Regions from separate parts of the Paenibacillus wuxiensis genome, predicted to be linked through region 4. Evidence: predicted binding sites of a transcription regulator. Region 4 holds the regulator's gene; each other region holds the start of a gene.
The links. The regulator LexA, encoded in region 4, represses DNA repair genes until DNA is damaged. The targets are predictions, from matches to a motif close to CGAACATATGTTCG.
Positions count from the first base shown of each region.

Region 1: ABN764_RS01300 (YhjD family protein) is a predicted target of LexA. The motif match lies at 3,576-3,589, and genes of this name have one in related genera.
Region 2: ABN764_RS18690 (DNA polymerase IV) is a predicted target of LexA. The motif match lies at 1,825-1,838, and genes of this name have one in related genera.
Region 3: ABN764_RS27180 (DNA polymerase IV) is a predicted target of LexA. The motif match lies at 3,454-3,467, and genes of this name have one in related genera.

Region 1 is NZ_JBEFZI010000001.1:293,510-299,156, forward strand. It holds gene recN (DNA repair protein RecN) at 1-238, shown strand, start outside; gene spoIVB (SpoIVB peptidase) at 361-1,770, shown strand; gene spo0A (sporulation transcription factor Spo0A) at 1,954-2,778, shown strand; gene ABN764_RS01300 (YhjD family protein) at 3,119-3,478, opposite strand; partial or broken gene ABN764_RS01305 (IS630 family transposase) at 3,662-3,775, opposite strand; partial or broken gene ABN764_RS01310 (DinB family protein) at 4,465-4,863, opposite strand; gene ABN764_RS01315 (response regulator transcription factor) at 5,383-5,647, shown strand, end outside.
Region 2 is NZ_JBEFZI010000007.1:490,121-495,767, reverse strand. It holds gene ABN764_RS18695 (YhjD family protein) at 1-483, opposite strand, end outside; gene ABN764_RS18690 (DNA polymerase IV) at 480-1,748, opposite strand; partial or broken gene ABN764_RS18685 (Y-family DNA polymerase) at 1,896-2,106, opposite strand; gene ABN764_RS18680 (SOS response-associated peptidase) at 2,418-3,149, shown strand; gene ABN764_RS18675 (DinB family protein) at 3,237-3,800, opposite strand; gene ABN764_RS18670 (helix-turn-helix transcriptional regulator) at 3,864-4,802, opposite strand; gene ABN764_RS18665 (cupredoxin domain-containing protein) at 4,811-5,203, opposite strand; gene ABN764_RS18660 (stage VI sporulation protein F) at 5,534-5,647, opposite strand, start outside.
Region 3 is NZ_JBEFZI010000016.1:76,014-81,660, forward strand. It holds gene ABN764_RS27170 (CHASE2 domain-containing protein) at 1-1,438, opposite strand, end outside; gene ABN764_RS27175 (ferredoxin) at 1,702-1,935, opposite strand; gene ABN764_RS27180 (DNA polymerase IV) at 2,051-3,358, opposite strand; gene cimA (citramalate synthase) at 3,647-5,260, shown strand; gene ABN764_RS27190 (TlpA family protein disulfide reductase) at 5,350-5,647, opposite strand, start outside.
Region 4 is NZ_JBEFZI010000001.1:574,161-579,807, reverse strand. It holds gene mtnD (acireductone dioxygenase) at 1-79, shown strand, start outside; gene ABN764_RS02640 (FixH family protein) at 217-663, opposite strand; gene ABN764_RS02635 (HAD family hydrolase) at 950-1,756, opposite strand; gene ABN764_RS02630 (methyltransferase) at 1,813-2,343, opposite strand; gene ABN764_RS02625 (DUF896 domain-containing protein) at 2,408-2,623, opposite strand; gene ABN764_RS02620 (LysM peptidoglycan-binding domain-containing protein) at 2,803-3,165, opposite strand; gene lexA (transcriptional repressor LexA) at 3,442-4,071, shown strand; gene ABN764_RS02610 (DUF817 domain-containing protein) at 4,575-5,393, shown strand; gene ABN764_RS02605 (LysE family translocator) at 5,453-5,647, opposite strand, start outside.

The DNA of each region.
Region 1 (5,647 bases), 280 kb from region 4:
GAGTGGACAAGTATTCGCTATTACTCATCTTCCACAGGTTGCTTGCATGGCTGACCACCAATACTACATCGAGAAGCAGGTTCGAGATGAACGAACTTCTACTCAGGTACATGAATTGGAGGATGAAGGTCGTATTATCGAGCTTGCTCGCATGCTGGGCGGTGTGGAAGTAACGGAAGCGACTATGCATCACGCACAAGAAATGCTTGAATTGGCTGAACGTCAAAAAGGTGCGTAATTCTAAGGGATTTAGGAATCATTTTCACTTATAAAACGTAGGGGCCGGGGATACCTTAAAGTTACGAAATGGGCACGTCTCTTTTCGTCAAGCTTCCGTCTAACAAAGGAGTGTGACCACCTTTGAACCCCAACGTCAAACGACTGCTTGGCCTAATGCTCGTCATTCTTGTATGCTTAAGCACTACAACAGCAACCTTTCGCACGTATGCGGCGCTGCCGAATCAACTGAGGTTATTTGAAGGACAGCAAACGAAGCTTGATCTCGTGATGCCTGTTCAGGCTTCAGCGACGGTAGATCGACCGGATATTTTGCGTGTGAACGGCGAGAATCGACCTACATTCCAATTATCACCGAATCGTCCAATTTCATTACAGTCAGCCCAATCTGGTCAAGCAGAGCTGAAATTGAAGCTGTTCGGAGGCATTCCACTCAAGACATTGAAAGTGAATGTAGTTCCGAATTTGCGTGTCATTCCCGGAGGCCAAACGATTGGCGTCAAAGTCAAATCAGCAGGCATCCTTGTTGTCGGCCATCATCTTGTGAAGGTTGAGGGAGAACGCAAAGTATCTCCAGGTGAAGAGGCAGGTGTTCGCCTTGGTGATCTCATTACGAGTATGAACGGAAATCGATTGAATGATGTAAGCAAGGTTGCGGATATCGTGAAGCAGGCTGGCGAGAACAAACGTCCACTTGATCTTGTAATTCGGCGCGGCGATACAGAAGTGAAAGCTCAGTTGACCCCCGCGTACGATCAGGAGGACAAAACGTGGCGGCTAGGCTTGTACATCCGAGATTCAGCAGCCGGAGTCGGAACTTTGACGTTCTATGCTCCAGACCAAGGAGTGTATGGGGCGCTTGGACATATCATTACGGATATGGACACGCAGACTCCGATCGTGGTGGGGCAAGGTGAAATTGTCCAGTCCCATGTAACTTCCATTTCGAAAAGTCAAAATGGAGAACCAGGTGAAAAACGTGCTCAATTTGTGAAGGAAAGCCGTGTTTTAGGCAATATCGAACGCAATACGCCATTTGGCATTTTTGGTAAGATGGTATCGAATCCAGAACATAGTGTATATAAAGAACCGATTCCTGTTGCATTCCGCGAAGAGGTTAAGGTGGGACCTGCCGAAATGCTGACCGTGGTGAATGGTCAACAAGTGGAACGATACAAGATTGAAGTCGTCCATGTTACGAAGCAATCAGCACCTGCAACCAAAGGGATGGTTATCCGCATAACAGATCCGCGGCTGCTGCAAAAAACCGGAGGCATTGTGCAAGGGATGAGCGGCAGTCCGATTATTCAAGATGGCAAATTGATTGGTGCAGTTACGCATGTGTTCGTCAATGATCCAAGCTCAGGCTATGGATGCTTTATCGAATGGATGCTGCAGGATGCTGGTGTTGTCCTGGCTTCGCCTCAGTCAATGAATGAACAAGGGAAGGTTCACGTTCAACGTGATCCTTCTTTTTCTTTACATCACGACGATCGCATCAATCTTCAGGATATGTCGAATCGATACGAATGAATACGAAATCTGTTGGATCGTTGGACAAATCATTAATTATAATAGAAAAATTTTAAAAAATAAAGAAAAAAAGTTTTCGACAGAAGGAATTTCATCTTTGATGTCGAATAACATGATCTGGAAGCGATAAACACCAAACCGGTTACTATCGTGTGCGAAACTTTGACAAGGGAGGATCCCAAGTTGCAAAAGATCGAAATATTGTTAGCGGACGACAACAGAGAATTTACAAATTTGTTGGCTGATTTCTTATCCGAACAAGACGACATGGTCGTTACTGGTGTTGCCTATAATGGCGAAGAGGTGCTCCAATTCCTTGAGCAGACGAGAGCGGTGCCTGACGTGCTCATTCTCGATATTATTATGCCTCATTTGGATGGTTTGGGTGTACTTGAGCGCTTGCGCAATATGGACTTGTCCCCGCAACCGAAGATCATTATGCTCACAGCCTTCGGCCAAGAGAGCATTACGCAACGTGCGGTTCAACTTGGCGCATCCTATTACATATTGAAGCCTTTCGATATGGACATTTTGGCGAATCGTATTAGACAGCTGGCAGGTGTTGCATCCAATGCTTCGGTAACTGGAGGATCTGCTAGTAACTTAATGACATCATCTGTATCGAAGTCGAATGTTGTACCGCTTGGCAAATCCAAAAACTTAGACGCGAATATCACGTCCATCATACATGAAATCGGGGTTCCTGCGCATATTAAAGGATATCAGTACTTGCGCGAAGCAATCACGATGGTGTACAACAATATCGAAATTTTGGGCTCCATCACGAAAACGCTGTATCCAGCGATCGCGGAGAAGTACAAAACGACACCAAGCCGCGTTGAGCGTGCAATCCGTCATGCGATCGAAGTAGCATGGACGCGTGGCAACATCGACAGCATCAGCCGTCTATTTGGCTACACAATCAACATCAGTAAGTCGAAGCCTACGAACTCTGAATTTATCGCGATGGTCGCTGATAAGCTGAGAATTGAGCATAAGGTGAGCTAACGCCTAGAGCGGTGAGGCTTTGCGGGATCTTTTTATTGTGTACTTGAATAGAGAGCATGGGGTTGATAAATTGGCGGGTGTGAAAAAAGGTCATATCCGTCAATACATCTCCTATGTTCAAGAAAGAGGTAAGTACACAGTACTAACTCGACTGCGCTGCTTTCAAAATCGTCCTTTTAATGGCTCGTCTTCTTTTTCTGAGAGTGGTTTCGTCAATTCCTATCCGATTAGCCATATGACGATTGATAATCTCGTAATGTCCTGAATCATTATTCGACTAATCCTCGTGATTACCTTCGATAGTTAGTGGGAAATTTCCGTCCGCCAACGCTCAGATCCGTCAGCAGCTCCCGTTCATGTACACGCGCAACCTTTCGTTAGCTTGAGCGGTTATGAGCGACCACAACATCCGCATGTTACTCGTATATTCGCGGCACATAAAATCCGCACGTATTCCTTCCGTATCGCGAGTTATTTCGTATACTTTAATTCCACGATTTCTGAGCTCTCGTCTAATCTCCGTCAACAACTTCGTTACGCGATCCATTGCGGCCGAAATCATATCCGTATATATTTCCGGATTTCTTACGGAATCCTCGATAATCTGTTTATCGCGTTCGTATGCGGACAATATCATCGGGAGCAAAATGTAGGATTTTATTAGTTCGAGTCCATCGCCAGTTGCCATCGTAGGAGGCATCGTTAATCACCTCGTAATATTATCGGTCAGTTTACATTACAGGAACGTTTGTTCTTGTTATACGATGAATCAAACGATCGATCAACGTTATTATCCTCGGAAATAAATTCGACTATTTATAATATATAAGTTGAACTAATGATGGCGACTAGAATAACTAATACAAAGCCGATCAGCCACCGTAAAGACCAGTTTGAGTCTTCCTTTCATTTCGTTCAGAAACGGTTTCAGTAATTTTGCATTATGAATACGGGCATTATCCAGTATTAAAACGATTTTTCCTATAGGATAAGCATCGACGACTTTCCGGCGAAATTAAGAAAAATGGGATAGAATATGTAAATCGCCTAATTATGCATAGACAATCACCCAAAACATATGCGGCCCAATATAATATTGGGAAAATTATTTTAAGGATGCATGCCCATGGCAGCATTATGGTATATGACCGGCCTCGGTAATGAAGGTATTGTATGGAGACTTTAACCATTTGCAACGACAAAAACAATGGATTGCAGGGTTTTCCTGGCGTTTGCATACTAATATTAAGATAAGGAGTGATTGTCTTTGTATTATCATCAATCTCAATTTCAACCTCAGAGCTATGGAGAATGTATGAGAAGGTGCATAAATGGAGGGGGGTTTCCAGATGAATGTAGAGCGACATGTAGTCGGCATAAATATCCTGTAAGTCCATACTATCCTGTAAGTCCATACTATCCTGTAAGTCCATACTTTTCATTAAACCCAGTGACCTATTATACTAACCAACCTCAACCATGCCCACCTTGTTATACGCTAATAAAGAAATGTAACCCTGATGGAAGCAATTGTAGTTGGGTTTGTGAATATAAGTGGGACTGTGTTCCTAGATAATACGGCTTTTATGAAACGAACAATCACAGGGCAAAATCCCCTTTTTTGATTAGCCAAACGCAACATAATTGACTTTGTGATGCATTCCTTAATTCCTTAGCGTACGGAAACTTGACGCAGAGTTTCAGCAGCTCTTTGAACGTATACTGTTCTCCATCGGGATATTTCCCAACCCGTTCAAGCTGTTCGGGAGTCAGATTTTCCAGAAGCGGTAGCATGCTGGCCCTCTGGAACAGGAGCAGGTGTTGTTCGCGATCCAACAGTTCATATCCCAGGTTATCCGATCAGGCGTTTTGATCAAATGATAGAAGAAGTGGATCCTCCTCAGCTAAGACTTTTCTCAACCGATGTGTCGATAGTATTTCATCATCCGTCACATGAATCACTATTTGAAGGATGCTCCATTTGTCCGGCGCAGGGTGGAAACGTAGCTCTTCCTCAGACAGACCTTCGACGGCTTCTCGCAGCAGCATACAGTCTTGTTTGTACTCCTCGATTAACTTTCCCATCCAATCTCTCCTTCATCATATTTTGTGTAACAGGTCATATACGATAATATGATTCTTCGTTAGAGAACAATAAACTTCTTGGTTTTAACCAATAAAGTGAAACCCAAAGAGATATATTCATTAAGTCCTCACATATTTGTTCCACTATCTAAATTCTATATAATTTGTTGCCTCGGTCGTGTATCTCAACGGCTGGAGCACCAGTTCTATCTAAATGAATCTTCTAATGAAGAATATTGAAATATTGTACATGGCGATACGATGAGTACTGGGAAATTTTGCATATAGGCATCAAATCAGGGGTGAACAAAGTATACCAGCTCATCAATTAAGAAGCTAAGCGTCTTCGATGAAGTAATACTCAGTCAGATACAAAAGTCGAGAGTAGATGAGCATTGATCGCAACGAGGTCAGTGCTTTTTTCATGGAATGGGAATAATCCAGGATGTTATTCGGAGTTAACGTGTATTACAATAGGTTTATAGAAAAATGTTCCAAACCAAAGGAGAAACCCTGCACATGAGAACGATATTGGTCGCAGACGACGATGAAAATATAGTGGAACTGATAGGATTATATCTCCGAGCAGAAGGATTTCACGTTATTGAAGCACGGGATGGGGTGGAGGCGCTACGGTACATGGATGCGGAGCGAGTCGATCTTGTCATTTTAGATATAATGATGCCGAATATGGATGGGTGGGAGCTGTGCGAGGAGCTGCGCCGTTCACATCCTGATTTGCCTATCCTTATGGCTACAGCCAAAGGGGAACCCGGGCAGAAGG
Region 2 (5,647 bases), on a different contig from region 4:
AACTAAGTTGCTTAATTTAGTGGTAAGTCTGTCCGTGTATCGAGCTAACCTTCTGCTTATCTCCATCTTCATGTACTCTTTCGTTATATGAAAACTATCCTCATAGCCATGGTACGCATAGTGTAATATCATTGTACTATCATGCTTCTCTTCATCTACAATACGAATTTCTTTTTTCAACATCTCCTGTCTTCTTTTGGACAGGTCGGTAGAGATATCATTTGCAAGGATTTGAGCAGCCTTGGTATACAGAGATTTCAATGTCTCAGAGGATCCCTTCATTTCGTGAATTTTCTTAGTTACCATCGTACACATCACCGAAAGTAGAACATAATCGCGCATTAATTCAATATCTTCCCTCTTTGGCTGGTTTAACTCCCCGCTTGACGTATCACTATGCCTTCTCAACAGAGCCTCCCGATGTTGCGGTAACATCATCCGGCTGGACTCCCAAAGACCATTCTTTTCGAGCTTTTTACTCATTTATAATGCCCCCCGATTTTCAGGGATCTCTCTACCGCTTGACCTGCATAGGTAAGAGAAGAAGCTCTGATAATTGCCGCATTGCCATATCGATCCTTAATCATATCCGTCACCTTATCCAGTGCTCTAGCTCTGACTTGATCTTCAAAGAGCGTTAGTTGATACTGCTGGTCATCTTCCAATGTGCTTAGCATAACACCTACACGACGTACAGGCATTCGATCCCAATATTGATAAAAAATTCGCTTGACCATATCAAATACTTTATTTGTATGATTCGTCGGATCCGGCATTTTCATTTGGCGTGAGAATCCTGTGGGCGCTTCATACGGGCTGCACATGCAGCTTACGGTTACGACCCAGCCCATATACCCTTTTATCCGACAATCTCGGCAGACTTCCTCCGTCAACTCCAACAGGATAGTATCGATCTCCGTAGAATGCACATAATCCCTGGGCAGGGTCATCATGTGACCAATCGATTTGGGAGGTGTTTGAAATGTACCCGGTGTTACCGGACTATCATCCAAGCCGTTCGCAGTTCGCCACATCACCTCGGCATGAATATCCGACTGTTTGCCGAATCGAGCTCGAAATTTATTTTTGAGCTGGGGCAATGGAGTTCTCGCAATATCCCCAATCGTAACTATCCCTAGTTTCGCAAAATGCTTGCACATTCGAGATCCAACACCGAACATTTTATGAACGGGCTCTTTCCACAGCATGGTGGGAACGTCGGATGGATGCAAAGTAAAAATACCGCTTTTATTTTTTTTGGCCCAAATATCCGTTGCCGTCTTAGCCAATATTTTATTGGTACCGATCCCGATTCGAATCCGCACCCCTGTCTGGAGCATTACCCGTTTCTGGATTTCCTTCGCAATGGTGATTGGATCACCAAAAATGGATTGACTGGCTGTCACATCCAAAAATTGTTCGTCAATACTAAACACTTCAACCAAATCCGTAAACTCTTCATAAATCTGAGTAATCATCAATGAAACATCGATATAATGCTGCATACGAGGACGCATAATGATGAGATCGGGGCATTTCTTGAGTGCTTCACCCAACCGTTCGGCTGATGTCACACCAAAACTTTTAGCGATCGGGCACGCGGCCAGAATAATCCCTGAACGACGTGTAGGGTCACCAGCTACTGCTACTGCTTTATTTTGATATTCTGGATGATCTGCTTTTTCTACACTTGCGTAGAAGCTTTCGCAATCGGCCAAAAATATTACCCTTTCCCTTTTCTGACTCACATTAAAGCCCTCCAATAGTTATAAATCATATTACATACACAATCACAAAATAAGAACGTATATTCCTATTGTATGACGAACGTACATTCGTTATGCAAGTAATTGGCTGCCCGCCACATCCAAATGCTGTTCATCCATACGGGGCTAAACAACAATAAGGTCTGCACATTTACTAATGACTTCGCCAAGCCGAGCCACTCCGCTGTATGACACCATGCTTCTTAGTTGTAGGGCAAGCTGCCAGTGCGATACCAGCACGACGAGCAGGATCGCCTACTACAACTAGCAGACGATCCTTGTATTCAGGGTGTGAAGCCTTCCCCACACTCGCATAGAACGATTGACAATCTGCCAACATAATAACTCGTTCTCATGATTTATTCGGTTTGCCATCCACACATCCTTCACCCCACCGAGAACATTTGTTCTTATATACACAGAATACCGAACATATATTCTCTTTTCAACAGGGATATTTTGAAAATTTGGATCGAATAGCGTCGAGCAGGTAAGGATCTACTGCGGATGGCGTATAACTCCAAATTCACGCTGAATGTATGTAAAGTTTAAGTCGTTTCATGTGACTGAGGGATCACCTCACGGGAAGGAAGAGAATGTGATATGATGAGATCACCATAGGATAGAACGGACAAGAGAGGAAGACGTAACGTGTGTGGACGATATACATTAACCGTGACCATTGAACAGCTAATGGCGCACTATCTGCTTGATTCAGGAGCCCTCGTGCCCTTCCATGAGCCGCGCTACAATATTGCGCCGAGCCAGCAAGTACCTGCTCTGATTCATGATGGTACGAAGCTGCGGCTTGGACCGCTTAAGTGGGGCCTCATTCCAGCTTGGGCGAAGGACGAGAAGTTCGCTGCACGAACAATTAATGCGCGCGCCGAAACCGTTCGGGACAAGCCCGCCTTCCGCCTCCCATTCCAGCGGAAGCGGTGCATTATACCAGCAGACAGCTTCTATGAATGGAAACGAAATCCAGATGGAACGAAGCAGCCTATGCGTATTAGACGCACTGATGGCGGTATTTTCAATATGGCAGGATTATATGACACATGGGTCAATCCCAATGGGGAGAAAATCAGCACCTGCACGATCATCACGACGACTCCGAACGAGCTGATGGAGCCGATTCATGATCGAATGCCGGTTATTTTACCAGAGGATCAGCTGTCATTCTGGCTTGATCGCCGAATGACCGACACTGGGAAGCTTCAATCCGTTCTCCTTCCCTATCCGTCTAAGCTAATGGAGGTCTACCCTGTCAGCGCTAAGGTGGGGAATACACGAGTGGACGATCCCTCCTGTATCGATCAGATAAGCGAGCAGCACCAAGAGGAGACACCAGACAGCGTCCCCCCTACCTTATTTACGCTATAAACCTATCGCTAGCATATAGCAGTATCACGCCATGCTCCTTCATCTCGCAATCGCGCACCTTAGAGCATCCGATACTCCGATGCTCATTCAATACGAGGCTGATGGAGTTCCCCGGAGAAATTCCGCCAGGCGTCCCCGCTGCAGAGCATGGTGACGGAAGTGCATATCCACAAGCAAGTACCATTCCATCGCACTCAAGTAACCGAAGCCTGGATGCATCGTTCTATGATGCTCTGGAATCGAAGCTATAACAGGTTCAAGTTCGTTCATGCGCCGCAGTACTGCCTGCATGCCTTCTACAATCTCCTCCTTGCTGGCGGGTTGAGGTGGCGTATATTCTGGAGAGGCTGGCACCTTCACACGAATAGGAGGGATGCTCCCAGCCGCGAAGACCACACTGCCCTGCTGCGTCTTCTCCAACTGGTCACTGCTAGCTGCATCTGCAGTCATGTCGCGGCATACTTCCACCTGACGAAGCTGCATAAAGAGCGCAGAGCGGATCAAATGCATATAGACCTGCCCGAGCGACCACTCCTCCTCGCTTGGCTTGCGTGTAATCTCCTCCATATTGTAAAGATCAAGCTCTTGCACAACCTGCTTCACTGATTCCTCTAGGCTTAACAGTGACTGATGCGGGGTCATATTTGTCATTAGTAAAGCTCCCTTCGAACGAATATACCCCTACTATACGCGAACGCTACTGACAACAGTATGTCAGTAGCGTTTTAACTGCTGCAATATTTTTTCTGCCTCAAGGCGGACAAGCTCTGTAAGCGACTCCGGTTCCAATACAACAGCTGCCGAACCCCACCCTAGAATCCAACCAAGCACATCTTCAGCTTGTCTCACTCGCAATGTCACAAGTGCCCCTTCTGGATGTTCCTCCATGGTATCGATAAAGAAATATCCCTGCTCCTTCACACGCTCAGCGGCAGCGGCGTGCAGAAGCACACGTACAAGGAGCTGGCGATCATCTGTCGGCTGATAAGACTGTAGGGAGAATTCGGGCGGACGAGTGAATGATTCATCGAGCAGTTCTAAATCCTGTATGCGACTAAGTCGGAAATGTCTAAGTCCCTGTCTAAGATGACAATAAGCCACCATCGACCATGTTCCTTTGATATGCACAATCCCGTAGGGATCTACCTTGCGAACATGTTCTCTACGGCCATCGTCCCCTTGAACAGGCTTCACATAGCGGAAGCGCACACTTCGCTCCTCCATTACAGCACGCCGCAGCAGAGCAAGTCCTTCTGCATGCGCAGAAGGGGCAATGAGCTTCAAGGAAGAGCGCATCCGTTCCGTATCTTGCCGTACCGATTGTGGCATGACTGATTCAAGCTTGCGCCGAACGGATAGAATCGTATCTTCATGGGCCCTTCCGAACTGCTGCTCCATATAATCTACGCCAAGCAGAATCGCCTCTGCTTCCTCTGCTGTAAAATGAACAGGCGGCAGAAAATAGCCATCCATGAGCGAGTATCCTTGGCCGGGAGCTCCGATAATCGCAACCCCTGCTTCACAGAGCGCCTGAATATCGCGATAGATTGTACGGACACTCGTCTCGAATACAGATGCCAGATCCTCTGCACGCAGCGTACCTCTGCGCTGCAGCTCCAGTACAATCGCCATCATGCGATCCGTCTTATTCATCGCTAGCTTTACTCTTCGACAACAAGCTCGCCCTTCATTCCATCATGGCCAGAACCGCACATGATCGAACAATGGAACTCAAATGTACCCGCCTTATCTGCTGTGAACTCGGCAGTTGCGCCATCTTCCTGCAGTTCTACGTTGTAGTCCTCCAGCTTCAGACCGTGCAGACCCTGCTTATTGCTCAGCGTCAGCTTCACCTTATCGCCCTTCTTCACCTTAATGGTTCCAGGTTCGAATTTATAATTCGTTGCCTTAATGGTTACCGCACCTGTCCCTTCAGAGGAAGTAGCCGTCCCCTCCAACTCTTTGGCGGAATCTTTCGCCGAGCCGCAGCCAGCAAGAGATACAGCCAGCAGCATGGCAGCTAATGCAGCTGCGCCAATTTTCATCTTCTTCATGTCATTCGCCTCCACATATAAATTGATTAAGAAATGTCAATCATCTACAAACGTTATACCCCTATATAAGCATATTTTGCATGTACGGATCGCAAAAAAATCGAAGTGTGCCGAATTCGTCACCATTGCAAGGCCATTTCGTGAGCAATGTACTCGATGATCATCATTCTCTACTATTCAGAATCCTCCCTAGACCTATATTGCTGCAATGAAGCCAAACCCTATTAACCAGCATAGATCCGGCATAACGCACAAGAAGCCCAGTCCTCCTAAGAGAACTGAGCTTCTGCGTATAACTATAGAACCAAGGCTTCAAGAAAAGGGCGTGTATCAGCGGAACATCCCCCATAGCTTCAATAAATGGAACGTATTGTTCGGATCGATCTTCTGCGCAATGATAAAATCAGCGAACTGATCCTCCTGCTGGCTCGTTAGCGGCTCATT
Region 3 (5,647 bases), on a different contig from region 4:
ATTTATCTAATGTCCCATTGTGCTTAAATATCGTGTCAGCGCACAGATGCAAATATTGATTCAAGAGCTGAAGCGTTGACTCTGGTGCCAATCGTTCTGACAATGGGGTAAATCCTCTAACATCAATGAACATCACTGTAATATCCGTGCGTACCCCACCTGCCTTAACAGGCTCATGTGATTCCAACAGCTTCGTTACCACGGAGGGTGATACATATCTGCCGAATAGATCTTCAACATGCTGTCTTGCTCTCCGTTCCTCCCGACCACGGTAAGCGACAATGAGAATATAAGAAACCCCCATTCCGCACAATTCGGTAAAGTAAGGAATGAAGACAGAGCCGCTCTCGTAAATCCCAATCCATATGAGCGTAAATAGCAAGACGATGCCTATAGCAGCAGCTGCCCCTCGAATTCCCCGAATTCGCGATGCACTCCAGACTACGGCACCAATGCCAATGAACAAGGCAAGAACGTTCCATGCGATTGGCGCTTCCTTATAGAAGCGGCCTTCTACCAGGGATTGAACCATATTCGCGTGAATCTCAACACCATACAATGTCATGGATCGACTAAGCGGTGTCATATGCCGGTCGCTCAAAGACGCAGCATATGGACCTATCAGCACGACAGAATCCTTATAATAAGAAGGATCAACCGTGCCATTCCATACATCAGCGAATGACTGACGGTCATATCCGTCCACGTCCTCCTCACTGCTTCCATATATAGAGGAGAAATAATCAAAAGCAGCTTGCCCACGATCATCAGTTGGAATTCGCTTTGCTCCTCTATACCATGTTCCACTTGTCTCATCCCATGAAATCTGTTCATTTTCCGGCAGCAGCTGATTCGCCGCTAAAATATCAATCGAGGGAATCATACTTCCCCGCTCATCCGGAATGCCAAGACAGATTTTGCGGATAACACCATCTCCATCAGGCAGTACATTCACATGTCCAAGCTGACTTTCACCAATTTGAATGGAGGATGGGGGCCGTTCCACACTTTCCGCCCGAAGGGAATCCGCATGTTCCTGTAAGGGAAGAAGGGATACTTGCACGGGTAAATAAATGGTTGGGTATGTATTCAATTGCTCAGATAAGGTTCGGTCGTCCCTCTCATTCTGGGAAGGATCTAGCATAAGTATATCGATGATGACCGCCCTAGCTCCAGCCTTCATCAGCTTCGCGCTTAATTCAGCATAATGGGATCGTGGCCATGGGAAAGAGCCCATCTGTGCCAAGGAAGGCTCATCAATCGTAATCATCTTAATTCGATCATCTGGTTGGCGTTCTTCAATACTCTTCGTACGCAAGGCATCACGAAATGCCTGCTCTGCCATATGAAACACGCCGCCTGTCCCATTACTATACCCATATACCGTAACCATCGTCAGTATCATAACAACCAATGACGGGACGGCAAATTTTTTCATTTCGATATCACCTGCTTCATTTGAAGGCATGAACCCATATATTGAGAATTACAGTTTGATATACTCTGCTATATTTAATCTATCATATTGTATGAGCGTATACGATGATATGGGCAATTTCAAGTTGAATTTTGTCGAATTTTGCGAATTTTTGCTTTGACGCAGTAATTAGATGGGGTGAGCAGATATAATAAAATCCCCGCGGGAGGCGCGGGGATCGTGTAGGTATTCTCTCTCTATGTGAGTATACTGCTTGCAGTAGGTTAGTTAAATGGTGCGTCCGCAATCTTAATAGAATCTGTTGGGCAGCCATCTGCAGCATCTTGCAGATCGTCGAACAGATCGTCAGGGATAGCGGTTACCCCTTGGTTGTTATCACCTTCATAAATAACTTCTGCGATACCTTCATCGTCGTAGTCGTAAATGTCAGGTGCAGTAGCTCCACATGCGCCACAAGCGATGCATGTGTCTTTATCAACCCAAGTATATTTTGCCATTGGTTAGTTCCCTCCTGTAATGTTACAGATCTTCTTGGTTCCTCCGTTATCAATATAATACAAACAAGCTTGGAATTCAAACGATTTCCAACTTTTTTAAATGATTTGGAAATTATTATTCGTCGCCTGATTCATGCAGCGTATCCGTCTGGAGTGAAGTCCCTCGTACACGATGGTTGCGAAGCAATGAGGATGGATCATCCCCTATCATTCCTAACGTAACAATCGCATTCTCTCCATATTTATCTCGAATCCGATCCATCGTCTCTATCAATTGCTCCCGCTTCGGCTGTCGCTCGAAGTCGAACAGATCCAACTGAACGGCTGCCTCTTGCTTCGGTACTAGATTTTGACCCGTAATCCCCAGCAGTCGAATAGGGCTGCCTGAAGTCCAATGTCGTTCATAGAGCTTCCATGCTTCATCCAGCAAGATGTCCGCATCATCTGTCGGCCCTTGAAGCGTGCTAGACCTCGTAATCGTCTTCATTTCCGGATTACGAATCGTAAGCTGCACCGTTTGCGCCATCAACTTCTGCTTCCTGATCCGACGAGCAACTTGATCAGCCAAGTTCAGCAGAACCCTTCTTACTTCTTCCTTCGATTCCACATCCCTAGGCAAAGTGGTCGTATGACCGATCGATTTGCTCTGTTCGCGTTCCGCCTTCACCTGCCCGTCGTCCAAACCATGTGCCGCCTGCTTCATCCAATGTCCCTGTATGCCAAATAAAGAAACAAGTCTCCCCTCATCAGCATGGGCAAGCTCTCCGATGGTTCGTATTCCTGCCCGTGACAGCTTATCTGCAGTCTTCCGCCCAATGCCGAACAACTCCCCGCATGGCCTGTGCCACAATTGCTGAGGTACATCTCGGATTCGAAGGATCGTTATGCCGTTTGGCTTCTTCATATCAGAGGCCATCTTCGCCAGCAGCTTATTAGGCGCGACACCTATAGAGCACGGCAAACTTAATTCTTCACGGATTCGCGTCTGAAGTTCGTTCGCGATATCGAGCGGTGTTCCGAATATTTTGGATCCAGTAATATCCATATAACACTCATCAATCGATACCACTTCCACCAGTGGGGTATAGCTACGTGCAATGTCTATGAAGGCTCTCGAGTACTTCCGATATAAATAAAAATCTGGACGAATGACAATCAAGTGAGGACATAGCCGCATCGCCTGCTTCACATGCATTCCTGTTCGAATACCAAGCTTACGGGCTGCATAAGAACAAGTAACAATGATCCCCTTGCGCAATTCCATACTTCCTGCAACCGCTGTTGGCTTCCCCAGATACTTCTCCGGCTCCTCTGCGGCATGTACAGAGCAATAGAAGGCATTCATATCGAGATGCAGAATGACGCGACCCTTGGTCGGATAATATTGTTGTATGTTATCACGCGAGGTTTCGTTCTCGTTCATACACTGTCCTCCTTCCTAACATATTAATGAAACTTCTCATCCATAATTTAATTGTAAAATATATACAGCGTTGTTAATCGTTCAATTCATCTATTCGAACAATTGTTCTTCCTAATTCCTAAGCTTACCGATATCTCTGATCGGTTGCAAGCCTCATTCAAGACTCCCGTTGAAAAAAAACAGTGATTCATTTATGAAAATACGTCTATACAAGCAAAAAAGCAGTGCTATAATAGGGAAATAGTTATTTCCATATTCATCCTTGCAAAACTGAAGGAGGTTCCGAGAATGTCGAAAGTCATTTCTATTTTTGACACTACACTTCGCGACGGCACCCAAGGCGAAGGGATTAGCTTGTCTGCAGACGATAAGATCAAGATCGCGCGCAAACTTGATGCGCTTGGCGTCACATACATTGAAGGCGGCATTCCAGGCAGCAATGGCAAGGATATAGAATTTTTCAAACGAGTAGCGGCATATTCATGGAATGCGAAGTTAACAGCATTCGGCAGCACTCGCCGCAAAGACTCAATGGCCGAACAGGATTCGAACCTTAATCGGATAATCGAAGCGAAGGTTCCTGCCGCAACGCTTGTCGGGAAGTCATGGGACTTCCACGTACACACTGCGCTTCAAACTACGCTGGATGAGAACCTAGCTATGATCTATGATTCCATCGCCTATCTGAAGCGAGCAGGGCTTGAAGTCATGTTGGATGCTGAGCACTTCTTCGACGGATACAAGAACAATACAGAATATGCGCTTGCTGTACTACGTAAGGCGCAAGAAGCCGGAGTTGATTGGGTCGTTATGTGCGATACGAATGGCGGAACGCTTCCTGGCGAGATCGGCAGTATTATTCGTGACGTACACAATCACGTCCAAGTGAAACTCGGCATTCATACTCATAATGATTGTGAGCTTGCTGTAGCGAACACACTTGCTGCGGTAGAGGCGGGTGTTACCCAAGTGCAGGGCACCATTAACGGATATGGCGAGAGATGCGGCAATGCTAATTTGTGCTCGATCATCCCAACACTTCAATTGAAGATGGGCTATTCTTGTGTTAACGCAGAGCAACTACAATCGTTGACGCCTGCTGCACGCTATATCAGCGAAATTGCCAACGTCACGATGCCTGTGAATCAGCCTTATGTCGGCAATGCAGCCTTCGCCCACAAGGGTGGAATCCACGTGTCCGCGATTATGAAGGATGCCCGTACCTACGAGCATATCGTGCCTGAGCTGGTTGGCAACAAGCAGCGAATTCTCGTCTCAGAACTAGCAGGTCAGAGCAATGTACTATCCAAAGCACAACAATTGGGCTATGAGCTTGACCCTACGAAGCCTGAAACGAGGGCCATTATGGAGAAAATCAAGGAGCTTGAGCATCAGGGATATCAATTCGAAGGTGCTGACGCTTCGTTGGAGCTGTTGTTGCGCCAGGCTACAGGTCAAGCCGAAGATCCATTTACATTCGAATCTTTCAAAATACTAGTTGAAAAATCTTCATTACGCTCCGTTGTATCGGAAGCGATTGTGAAGCTGCAAATTGATGACGAGTCGATCTATATGGCTGCAGAAGGCAACGGTCCTGTGAACGCTCTCGACAGCGCATTGCGCAAAGCACTGAGCCGTCACTACCCTTCCATCGCCGACATGCACCTCACCGATTACAAGGTTAGGGTGCTCGATGAGAATAATACGACGGCTGCCAAGGTACGCGTGCTTATCGAATCAACAGACTCGCGCAATACATGGAGTACGGTTGGCGTCTCTAGCAACGTCATCGAAGCGAGCTGGGAAGCACTTATTGACAGTATTCGTTATGCACTCATCGGTCAAGAGAAAGTCGCTACATCGGCTGAACGCAAAGAACAAGTCGGACTCGTCAATCACTAATAAAATGCGATATATCCGGAATACGAAAACAGCCATAACCCCTTTAACGAAGAGGTTACGGCTGTTTTCATTTTTCGTTTTTCGTTTTTTTATTCCTCTATGACTTGTTGAATCGCTTTTTCTAATTCAGCTGGAGGTCTTATGCCATCGTAACGCTGCCGGATTACCCCATTCTTATCCAGCAATACATTGGTAGGAAATCCAATTCCGTTATACGCCTTGAAAGCTTTCCCCGCGGTATCCAAGAGCACTGGATTCGTCAACCCAAAGGCAGACACGAATTCTTTGGCTCCTTCCTCCGTATCATGAGCGGTCACATTGATCGATACCATCAACAGCTTATCCTTGTATTTATCATGCAGCTTCACTAAATCAGGTGCCTCTGCC
Region 4 (5,647 bases):
TGTTGCAGTTCGACTCTTCATTGAAACAGAAGGATGGATCGCGCATCCGTATTCGGATCCTACTTTCCAACAGGCGTAATTCCTGAATCATCGGAATCATAATCGATAAAAAACGTCCCATTACTGATATTAAGAGGGGCAGCCCCACAAGATCCCGATTTGGATCCTCTGAGGCTGCCCCTTCTTCGCATAAATTCTTGTTATGTATTTAGATTCTTATTTTACAGTAAATTGCTTCTTCGGCATCGAGTGCATGTCACGTGCAGTCACATGAGAAATGACCGTGTAGGTACCAGCCTTATCAAACGTTTTCTCAATCTGATACGTGCCATCTTTCGTGAGCTTCCCCTCAATCTTCTCGTGGTCAGCCCCATCCAGCCACAACTCGAACTCTACTTTATCTGCATCATCTACCGCTTTCTCTTCTTGTGTGACCTGTGCAGAGATGGTGACAGCTTCATTGATTTTGACTTCTTCCGGCACTTGCAAGTTTACCTTAATCATTGCTGGCATCTCATTTTTGCTGTCCTGTTTATCACTGGAGCCATGACCTGCATGTCCTTCATGACCACCACCTGCTGACGAGCTATTTCCACAACCGGCTAATAGCATTGCTCCTATTGCCATTGTTAGTACGATTAATTTACTCTTATTGTTGAACATAATCGTCGTTCACTCCTCAACTGTATCCTAGATTTATCGTATCACATTATAGACAGCATTCTCCAATTCCTCATGACTCCATTGGGCTATAATGAGCATCATTGTGTGACGATCCTATGACATTTGTCACATTTACCCTTGTAGTTTCATGTGGAGGGTAATCAAATCAAGGCACTCACACTAATCTTGCCAACACCTTGCGAAGATTACCGTATATCAAAAAGGCCTGTGTTCCCACAGGCCTCTTTGTCATACACGCGGAGTAAGTAATTACATTCCCGCCGATTTATGATTCCTTCGAATTTATCTCATCAATAATTTGCTCAATTTCACGCAAGCTTGCAATCGTATATTCAGGGTGAATATTGCCAGACAATTCAACGCCTTTGCGGTTCAGCCACGCATGATGCATGCCAACATTCTGCGCGCCTAGAATATCCGTCGTTAATTTGTCGCCAATCATGATCCCTTCATGCGGTTCGATGCCGAGCAATGACATCGTGTGCTTGAACAGCTCTGGATCAGGCTTCCCTTGTGGATGATGTCCAGAGATAACGATATGATCGAAATAGGATAGAAGCTCACGCTCTCCATTCAGCTTCTCCTGCTGCAAATCAGGCGATCCGTTCGTTAACAACAATAGAGGATATTGCGCAATCAATTGTCGCAGCACCTCATAAGTCTCATCGTACACATACGAACGAGAACGACGTTCACTCATAAATCGCTCCGCCAGCTCGGCACCTAATGCATCATTAGGTTGACCAGCGGCTTGAAGACCTTGTGTCCATGCAGATTGTCGATACATCGGCGCAAGCTGTTCCAACAATCGAAATTCAGGATGTTCTCCCTCCGCGAATCTCCCCCACAGCGCTTCAAAGGGATTAATCCCAATATTCTGTGTGAAAGGATAAGTCTCATAAGAGGCAAACAATTCACGAGCAGCTTGACGAACGAATGCTTCCAATTGTTCTGCATTGACCCCAGTCTTATCTTGCGCGTATTTACAAGTTGCAGCAAAAGCTTCCTCAACACAACGCTCATCCCATAACAAAGTATCATCCAGGTCGAACAGTACAGCACGAATAGCCAAGTTTCATCTCTCCCATCACAGCGACAATGATAACGAATCCTCTATATCGGATTTCTCTATTTTTTCGAGTCTTTCTTCGATGTATCTTCGAATTCAATCTTATGTTGATTTGCAAAGGAACGAAGACGTTCCCCCATTGCATTCGTATCATAACGATTCAGCACTCGCGAGAAAATCCAATTCGCACCTTTCCCCGTGTGTTCAATAACAACATAACCAGGTTGGATCGCAATTTTCTTCATATCCTTTGCAGAGAGAGTACGGAGACGATTCCAGCGAATCGTAGATACCTCACCTGCTCCAACACGAAGAAATGGTCTTCTCAGGAATAATATAATCCCCAATCCGACGTAACACACGATTGTGATCCAATATAGAGTTGGATATTGATTGTCCGTAATGATACCGCCCAACAATCCATACATAATGGCGAAGGCGATCAAAGCGATTGGCATAATGAAGTTGCGTCCTTTAAACTCTTCGTGCGCAGGCTTGCCAGCAGCGAACGTCGGCTTGCCTTGCTTCATTCGCTGTTTGTTTAACTTTTCACTATTTTGACGGACTTTACGTTCCCAACTGCGAGACATGAATTCGCAACCCCCTGTATAGTAAACGAATAATGTGAATCCATCGTTATCGATGAAGGTTCATTTAATGAACGATCCCGTTCGATCCAGAGTTATCTGTTCCTTCTTCATCTTCTACATAGCGAATAGTGTCTAATTGATTGCGTACCTGCTTGCGGAATAGAACCAAATATTCCTCGCGCAGTTTCGCGCGTTCTTCCATTTCCTCATCGCTCAGCCCAACTGTCTTATGTTTGCGGGCCAATTCATTAATTCGTGCAATAAGCTTGTCGATATTCATCAGGTACCTCCATGTGTGTAAGCATATGTTCTACTTTGACATGGAGGTAACAGCTTGTCAAGCAAGCAGCAAGAAAGCTTTTATATCGCAAAAAAGAGGCCTCTTCGGGCCTCCAACCTTCTGCTCTTATGTATCGGAATGCAAAGCTTCTCAACCGTAAATTCGACAATGACCCCGACTCATCGGATCGGAACGAGCAATACTTCTCCTGCCGGTAAGATATCACCTTTCAATTGATTCATCTCAACGATTTCATATATAAACTGACGCGTATCCGTATGTTCTGGCTTATAAGAGGATGCAATCCCCCAGAGTGTATCTCCAGGCTGAACAAGTACGCGCTCCACAGCAGCTCCATTTACAATTTCCGTTTGGCTATCATCCATGCCAAGCGCTTGAACAATGCTTCCACAAGTAATGAACAACAATACAATCAGGCTCATGATGAATCGAACACGTAAAGGAAACAAACGCTTCTTCTGAATAGGTTGTGAAGCTGTTGTCGACACCTTATAGATTGAACGATATGTTGTATACATCATAAATGACTCATCTCCCAAACACTTGTTCTGTTATCTTGTATAATTTAATCTAACACGAACACACGTTTGAGTCAATGTTTTTTTAGAACGTTCGTTCCCCTTTTTATATTATCGAAAAATAAGCATTTAGCCTCATTTAACTTTCTCTTGTTTCTCTCTCGTAATTTACGAACTTCTCACAATCTTTTTCTGCAGAATCTTTAGAACTTATGTTTGTACGAACGGAGGTTCTGTGGTATAATTTTGTCAAAAGAGTATTCATTGGAGTTGATACCCTTGTCTAAAATATCAAGTCGTCAACAAGCTATCCTTGATTTTATACGTGATGAAGTTCGAGCTAAAGGTTATCCGCCTTCTGTTCGTGAAATAGGCGAAGCCGTTGGTCTAGCATCCAGTTCCACTGTTCACGGTCATCTTGATCGACTCGAGAAGAAGGGATTCATTCGCCGTGACCCTACGAAGCCTCGTGCTATTGAACTGCTTAGCCATGATCAATCTGAACGTTCAACAGACTTCTCTCGCTCCTTCGCACGCGTGCCGGTCGTTGGGAAAGTAACTGCAGGCGAGCCAATTACCGCAACAGAGAATATTGAAGATTACTTCCCTCTTCCTATGCATATGGTGGGAGATGACGAGAATGTATTCATGTTGTCGGTCATGGGTAACAGCATGATTGAGGCTGGTATACATAATGGCGACTTTGTCATCGTGCGTCAGCAGCAGACAGCGAACAACGGTGATATCGTTGTAGCCATGACTGAAGAAGATGAAGCAACGGTTAAGACATTCTATCGTGAGAAGGATCATATCCGCTTGCAGCCTGAAAATCCAACCTATGAACCGATTCGCTTACAGCATGTAACGATTCTGGGCAAAGTTATTGGTTTGTTCCGTGATTTTCATTAAGACATTACATTGATGCCTCGTTCTCTTCTTTTTAAGAAGGGAGCGAGGCATTTTTGCTTTCTCATTATTTCAACTCATTTGCTGAACAGTACCTGAACAATCTCATCTAGAAAAGAAGCAGTACCTTTCATTTGCAGGAGTGGCCTTATGAACAAGACCGGGTATAACGAAAACCCAATACGGAACACTTCTGTTTGCATCCATATTTGGCCTATTAAGTTGGAAGTTAAAATTAACGCTCTTTTCTATTCATAAAATTCGACTTTCTCTCCTTATCTTCACCGTAACAACCTCACCACTGTCCACTCTTATGAACCCTATTCGTTCGAGAGATTTATACCACATCGAATATATACACACATCAACTTTAGCAATAAATATTTATTGTATAACAATAATTTTTTATTGACTAAAAGCATGTATTTGAATAGGATAATACCTAATGATACACCTCGTATAACTGTTCAAAATTCATTTTCACGAACACAAGGTAGGAGATAACTATGAATAACTTTTTCAAACTAAAATCATTCCTCAATTTTGGCTGGCACCAGGCAATGTCCTGCTTGTTCCCCGCTTATATTTTCGCGATGTTGGCACTCACGAAGGTCATTGACATTCCATTCATGCATCGTTATGATTTCCTATTGCTTGTTTGTATCTTGGCGCAGGTTCTAATGATCCGGTTTGGGATAGAAACAATGGATGAATGTAAAGTAATCTGTATGTTCCATTTCATCGGTCTTGCACTTGAAATATTTAAAATCCACATGGGATCATGGGGCTATCCGGAAGACGGTTGGTCTAAAATACTGGGTGTTCCTCTATATAGCGGATTTATGTACGCAAGTGTGGCAAGTTACTTATGTCAAGCGTGGCGACGACTGCAGGTCAAGGTAAATCGATACCCTTCTGCTTGGTTAACGATTCCGCTAGGTGCGGCGATTTACTTCAACTTCATGACTCATCACTTCATTTACGATTTGCGTTGGGTTTTGATGATTTTGCTATTCGTCATCTTCTTTAGAACCTACGTGGAATATACCGTATTAGGCGTGACACGAAGAATGCCGATTGTTCTGTCGTTCGTCTTAATCGGATTTTTTATATGGGTGGCTGAAAACATCGGGACTTTCTTGGGCGCATGGTATTATCCACATCAGACGAACGGCTGGAATCTCGTAAAGTGGGGAAAATTCAGCTCATGGTTTTTGCTTGTGATCGTTTCCTTCATGATCGTCGCCCATCTGAAGCATGTAAAAGGAGGACACTTCAAGAGAAATAGTCATACTCGCTTCAATGAGTCGACATTTCAGAAGTAAAACACAACCTTTTAAATACAAAAGCAAAAAACCTAGAGCCCTAACAGCTCTAGGTTTTGTTACAGTATTCCTTGAATTGCTACTAAAAACTCATATAAGAAATACCCCGCGAACCCAAATAAAATCAGTCCTGCGATAATAGACATCCGCTTAATCATAGTTCGGCTCATTACTCTTCTCGTGGCAGCCACAATGGCAAGCAACCCAACATCATGGAGGAGGATACCAGCTAATATTCCTGCACCTACGATTAG